2 regions of the Planococcus faecalis genome follow, and region 2 is predicted to be linked to the other one. Evidence: riboswitches for the same ligand, from Rfam matches in the RefSeq annotation. Region 2 holds a riboswitch; the other holds the start of a gene.

Region 1 (3,419 bases), 960 kb from region 2:
GGCGTATTTTGATTGGGAAACACAACAATTGGTGTCGTCTGAAAAACTCCCAGAAGAAGTTTCCTTATTGAATGAAGATAAAATATTTCTTTATAAAGCATTGGATACGTGTACAGGAGATCAGAAAATGGTCGTCATAATGCGGTTTTTTCAAGACTTGTCGATCGCAGAAACTGCAGAAGTTTTAGGCTGGACTGAAGGAAAAGTGAAGACAACACAACATCGTGCAATAAAAGCATTACGTGAAAAATTAATAGCTAGGGAAGGGGGAGACGACAATGTCAAATGACAAATGGACCGATAAATCCATCGAAGATTTGTTAAATGATTTCCCTTCAATAAAAGATAATCGAGCAAAAGAAAAAATTTACAGTCAGCTGGTTGATCAAAAGAAAGGTCAAAAGCGTCCGAAAAAATGGTTGCCCTTGCTTGTAGCGGCATTGGCATTTATTGCTTTTGGAATGCTGGTCTCCTCTATTATCAGCCAAAATGGCTTGGATGCTGCTCAAAATAAGGACAGTTCAAATGAAGAATCAGTAGCAACATCAACTGACAGTTCAGAGCAAGCTGATAGCTCGTCTGAAGCTGAAAGATCTGGCACTGAAGAATCAAATCAATTTTCTGTAGCGCAAGCAGATGAAGTGTTGCGAACTTCAGTTTACGAAGAAACGATTGGAAACCAGACATTAATGACGATCGGCTTAACCGAAAATGCTAACGTGGTGCCCGTTTCTTTTCTTGTTCCAGAAAATCAGATAACAGCAGCATTTGGAGATTTAGTACCATCATCGCTTGAATTGTATCAGCAATATGCAGACGATATTGACGAAACGCAATTAGGTTTCGATGAGTACCACCCCTATCTAGGTAATTTAGAAAAAACGGTGAAAGGAATACGCCACATCTTGCCGCAGGATCACCAATACGATTTGGCTTCTGCAAGTATAGGTGTGTATTTCAATACACTTTCGGCGACTTTTCCAGACGTCGCTGAAATTACAGTAGTCAATGAAGATGGTTCTGCAGCAGAATTTTCCCAGGTAGGATCTGTAGAAGCAATCAGTCCAAAACAGAAAGATGTTGCTTATTATTCATTTACAACGACAAATGGCGAAATTTATCTTGCTCCGGGATACGATAGTCCTTTCGCCGCAGCGACTGAAGCGATCGAAGCGCTTGCGCAAAGCCCAAACGACTTTTATCGTGCTACAATTCCACAAAATGTGGATTTTCAACTATCAGAAACTGGAGATTTGGTGCAAATTGATTTTGAGGGCTCAGTCGATTTAGAAACAATGGATCGTTTAGAAGCAGTTCGAATGATTGAAAGTTTGGCGTTGACTGCAGCTTCTTTTGATAAAAAAATAGCAGTAAAAGGGTTACAGTCTGATAGTTGGAACGGGTTTGATTTTACTCAGCCATTACCCGTTCCACTAGCGCCTAATTTATTAGAATGGCCAATACAATAAGGAAAAGAAGCGTTGTAAACAAATTTGTTTACAACGCTTCTTTTTTATACTACGATTAGGCTATAACAAAATATCGATTCATCTTCGGGGCAGGGTGAAAGTCCCTACCGGCGGTAATTGAACTCTGTTCATAAGCCCGCGAGCCGTAAAACGCAGGATTTGGTGAAATTCCAAAGCCGACAGTATAGTCTGGATGGGAGAAGGTGAAGGTGCGGACGTTTGTCGTTTACATGTAGACGGAACGCTTATTAAGTGTGCCTTTTCTCCCTTAAGTACTAGTGCTTAAGGGATTTTATATGTAAATGTTGGGTCCAAGCTTTTCTTCTGGTGAATCACGACAAGGAGAGAGGAATATGAAGAACAAAAAGTTACAAACGATGATTGTGATTGGGATGTTAAGCAGTATTTCATTTATATTGATGCTTTTTAACTTTCCATTACCTGCATTACCGGCTTTTTTGAAAGTGGATTTTAGTGACGTACCGGCATTAATTGCAGCCATCACGATGGGGCCAGTTGCAGGGATTTTAGTAGCATTCTTCAAAAACGTGTTGGATTGGCTTTTTGCAGGAAGTCCGACAGGTGTACCTGTTGGTCATATGGCTAACTTTATAACAAGTTTGCTGTTTATCCTTCCGGTTTATGCTATCTACCACAAAGTAGCGAATAAAAAAGGCATGATTTTTGGCTTAGCTGTGGGAACATTAACTATGGCAATTGGTATGAGTGTTTTAAACTATTTTGTGTTCTTGCCAATGTATACGTACTTTTTAAATGTGCCTGCTGAAACGGGCAATGCGTTATTTGGCACAATCGTCTTAGGGATATTACCATTTAACTTAATCAAAGGTCTATTGTTAACTTCGGTCGTCCTGCTAGTATTCAGCAGCATGCACACATGGATCGAAAAGCAAAGATCCTATTATTTATCATAGATATAGAAAAGCGAAAACAGCCGTGTAGATTTGACGGGCACAAGATGCACTGGCGAAGCGGCATTTTTTCAGCCGCATAGCCAGTGTGGCTTGTGACCCTAAAATATGGCTGGTTGAGTCTGGACAAAGAAAAGTGAAAACAGCCGTGTAGATTTGACGGAATTTGAATTAGCACAAATTAAAAGAAGGCGTACTGGAGGGATTCTCCAGTACGCCTTCTTTTTTGATTCAGTCTTCGTATTTTAACGGATCGCCTTCGAAAGATGCATCTGCAACTTTGATCGAATCTGTTGGACAGCCTTCAAATGCATCTTCCATGTCTTCTTCGAGTTCATCTGGAACTTGTTCTGTTCCCATGTTATTATCTAAAATAACAAAAGCGATTCCTTCGTCATCATAATCATAAATGTCAGGTGCAGCAGCACCACAAGCACCACAAGCGATGCAAGTGTCCTTGTCGACAATGGTATACTTAGCCATATTGTTTTCCACTCCTTTATCTCCGAACAAGTTCAGTTATACTATCGTATTTATTCTAAAGGTGTTTGAACAGTTTTTCAACCTAAAACCGTTAGGGGGAGCAAGCTTGTTAGTTACTGAACTCATTTTGGCCATTATGAAGACTGTCGATCGGCAGCGAACCGTCTCTTCTCCCTATCATTTGATAAAAGGAAAGAAGTCTGGGCAAACGATACAGGATATTGGTTATTTCGGCCTTTATCCTTATTTTGGCGTGTTGCCAAAACTGGATAAGAAAGCCTATGATCAAGTAGTTCAAGGCTTGTTTTCGCAAGGTTATTTACTAGCAAATGAACAAGTTATTGAACTATCCGAAAAAGCGTTAAAGTTAAGTGTTGCCCCGTCGTCGTTGAATGGTTGGAAATACCGAGGGAACGAAAATTTGTTTTTTAGTCGCTTGTCACTAATTGTTCAAACTTTGTCCCACGTCAGTCAACGCGTAAAAAGCTTTGACCCCGTTGTCAGTAATGAAGAAGTGCAAAATTGGGTGAAAAGA
Region 2 (3,419 bases):
ATTTTTTCATAAGATTCGCCATTTCAATGGCCCCAGCTGCTGATTCCCAGCCCTTGTTTCCAGCTTTTGTTCCAGCGCGTTCAATCGCCTGTTCAATAGAATCTGTTGTTAAAACACCAAAAATAACTGGAATATCTGCATGGTCACTTGCTCTTGAAACACCTTTAGCGACTTCGCTGCAAACATAGTCAAAGTGAGGAGTAGCGCCTCTAATAACTGTCCCTAGTGTGATAATTGCATCGTACTTTCCACTTAATGCCATTTTCTTCGCCACAAGTGGAATTTCAAAAGCTCCAGGTACCCAAGCAATCGACACATCCTCTTCACTAACACCGTGGCGTTTTAACGCATCTTCTGCACCGCCCAATAATTTACTCGTAATAAACTCGTTAAAACGTCCAACCACTATTCCGATTCGTAATCCTTCGCCATTTAAATAACCTTCAAAATGTATCGTCATTTAAGTCCATCTCCTCTAGTCGATTAATAAGTTGTCCTGTTTTGCTGTTCTTGTTGGTACGTTACTAAATCTTTAATCGTCAAAATACCTAGACCGAGACGTTCTGACACTTGTAACAAATCGTTAACACGCGCCATTGTGCCATCAGCATTCATGATTTCACATATAACTCCTGCTGGAGGTGAACCTGCAAGCTTGGCTAGATCCACTGCGGCTTCAGTATGCCCGGTCCGCTCTAAGACGCCGCCATCTTTTGCGATCAAAGGAAAGATATGGCCTGGGCGCTTAAAATCAGCTGCTTGAGCATCTGATTTTGCTAAACTAGTAATTGTATGAGAACGTTCAAAAGCACTAATGCCTGTCGTTGTATCTTTATGATCTACACTGATTGTAAAGGCCGTTCCATATTCATCTGTATTATGATCTGTCATAAGACCAATTTGTAAGTTTTGAGCGATTGATTGGGCAAGTGGCACACAGATCAATCCTCTTCCTTCGGTCGCCATCAAATTGACGATTTCGGGAGATGCGAATTCTGCCAATGCGACAAAATCGCCCTCATTTTCTCGGTCTTCATCATCAATTACAATGATGGCTTTACCATTCTTTAAATCTTCGATGGCTTTTTCTACCGTGTAAAACATGTGTGTCGCGCCTCCTCTAAAATCCGTTTTCTGCTAACCAGCTTCTACTGATTTTTGGTTCTGCTGTTTGAATTCGCTCGGTATATTTGGCCAGTAAATCACATTCGATATTGACCTTTTCACCAATTCCTTTTTCTCCTAATAGCGAATCTTCTTGCGTCGTCGGAATAAGAGAAATCGTCACAGTATTATGGCTAATAGCAAAAATCGTCAAAGAAATACCGTCTACTGCGATTGATCCTTTTAGCATCATATACTTCATCAACTGAGGTTCAAGCTCGATTGTTTTCGTGATCGCATTCGCTTCTTTTTTCACAGAACGGATAACGCCAACGCCATCAATATGGCCACTAACAAAATGACCGCCGAAACGTCCGTTAGCTGGCATAGCACGTTCTAAATTTACCTGTGAACCTACCTTTAATCCAATCATCGTTGAAGATTTCACCGTTTCTGGGATCACGTCAACGGTAAAGGTACTAGAACTGAATGTTGATACAGTTAAACAAACGCCGTTAATGGAAATACTATCTCCACGTTTAACGTCTTCTAAAATAAGCGTGCAAGAAATAGTTAACTCCATTGCTTGTGGCTTAGAGCGAACTGAAGCAACATGGCCAAGTTCTTCAACAATACCTGTAAACATTTAGGCACACTCCTCCATTCTGTTCGCAAAAACGTATTCAATTGTGGTCTTACGAGTTTTCGGGCGCTTTCCACCGTGGGGCATATAGGTGGTGAGGAAAGAATATTTCAGAAGAGTTTGAATCCATAACACAATGTGCCCTGCTTCTTTATCAAGTTGGCATAGTAGACGGCCATTTTTCGTACCTTGAAGAAGCTCTTTTTCCAGTGAGGAAATGAGCAGGGTTAAAAACCGTTGATTTGTATTTCCAGAGACTACTCCCTGATAAAGGTATTTGGTCATACAAATTCCTCCTTTCAATTTAAATGCATTGAAAAGAAGAGGCACATAACGAAGCCGATTTCTACATTCTTCTCCCATCCAGACTGTAACTGTCGGTGCCGGAATTTCACCAGCTCCACCGTTTGGACGCTTCAAACATAGTGGCCTATGCTTGCCATCGTCCAACCGGGTCACGGACTTGCAGTTTCCTGCTCACCGCCGGTAAGGAATTTCACCTTGCCCCGAAGAATTAGATTCGTAGTTTCGTCTCTTTAATAGTAGCATAGAAAGAAACTGAACCCTATAAAATAAGCTAAGATTTCCGACGAACTCCAGTGACCGCTAATTCTATCAGCCTCAAACAACTGCCTAGTTTAAAACATATTACCGTTTCAGAAAGGACGAGTTACTATGTCTCATCACCACACAGTGAAAGGCGTCAGCGTAGATGCGGAAACACGTTGTGCTCATTACCATTCAGCTATCGATCGAATTGCCATCAAGTTTTTTTGCTGTCAGCAATACTTCCCCTGCTTCGAATGCCACCAAGCTATAGGCTGTGGCAACCACCAAGTTTGGCCAAAAGACCGGTTCCAAGAAAAAGCAGTGCTGTGCGGGAGCTGTGGGCATGAACTTACTATCGATGAATATTTAGCCTGTGCATCTATTTGCCCTAGCTGTACTTTGCCTTTTAATCCAGGCTGCAACTTGCATACGTATCTTTATTTCGGATAAAAAACTGGAAGCCCTAGAAACGTGATTCTTTTAAAAAATCAATAAAGCCAAGTGAGAAACGATATCTCACTTGGCTTTATTGGTGTATAAAGACATTACAAGTTGCTCTCCTTTAGAGCGCATAATTCGTCTACCTGTATCTTCGAATCCCGCTTTTTGATACAAGCGTTGTGCAGGGATGTTACGCGCATTGACGCCTAGCACCACTTGATCAAAATCTGGAAACTCCATTTCCATAAACTCTGGCAGTGCATAGATAGACCCTGTCGCAATTCCTCGCCCCTGATATTTTGGATTCACAGAAAACCCTCTCAACAATAAGGCTTTTGGGTTGTTCGAATATTTTTTACGGTCTTCCGATTCATCCAATTCGAAAAAACCGGCATCTTCTCCGCGTGCTTTAATAATAATAAAATGCTTTAACGGATCTTTAGCATCTTTTTCAATAATTTCTATAGGCAATCGTGTAAATTCCAGCTGATGTGTTGGCAAATCGTAACCGATTGATCGTTTGGAGGAGTAGCGGTGCAATGTCACTTCTCTTTTTTTAATCACGTTAAGTAGACCTCCTTGTTTGCGTTCATTATCTCAGACTATCAGGCATCTCTAGATTCAAAAAGATGGTCAGATGATTATTGAAGAAAGAAAAGCTGCGTCGACTTTTGCTTTACTC

The links. A riboswitch is a leader RNA that binds a small molecule or an ion and turns the genes downstream of it on or off. The one in region 2 is predicted to bind FMN.
Region 1: another riboswitch for FMN. It lies ahead of AJGP001_RS10450 (ECF transporter S component); the one in region 2 lies ahead of AJGP001_RS15110 (hypothetical protein).

The regions. Positions count from the first base shown of each region.
Region 1 covers NZ_CP019401.1:2,082,500-2,085,918, reverse strand. Annotated here, with positions in the region: gene AJGP001_RS10460 (RNA polymerase sigma factor SigX) at 1-289, shown strand, start outside; gene AJGP001_RS10455 (hypothetical protein) at 279-1,469, shown strand; FMN riboswitch at 1,546-1,678, shown strand; gene AJGP001_RS10450 (ECF transporter S component) at 1,823-2,404, shown strand; gene AJGP001_RS10445 (ferredoxin) at 2,633-2,884, opposite strand; gene AJGP001_RS10440 (YpbB family protein) at 2,991-3,419, shown strand, end outside.
Region 2 covers NZ_CP019401.1:3,045,322-3,048,740, forward strand. Annotated here, with positions in the region: gene ribH (6,7-dimethyl-8-ribityllumazine synthase) at 1-460, opposite strand, end outside; gene ribB (3,4-dihydroxy-2-butanone-4-phosphate synthase) at 484-1,104, opposite strand; gene ribE (riboflavin synthase) at 1,121-1,750, opposite strand; gene AJGP001_RS15110 (hypothetical protein) at 1,751-2,032, opposite strand; FMN riboswitch at 2,095-2,265, opposite strand; gene AJGP001_RS15115 (CHY zinc finger protein) at 2,423-2,746, shown strand; gene AJGP001_RS15120 (GNAT family N-acetyltransferase) at 2,813-3,301, opposite strand; gene AJGP001_RS15125 (metallophosphoesterase) at 3,414-3,419, opposite strand, start outside.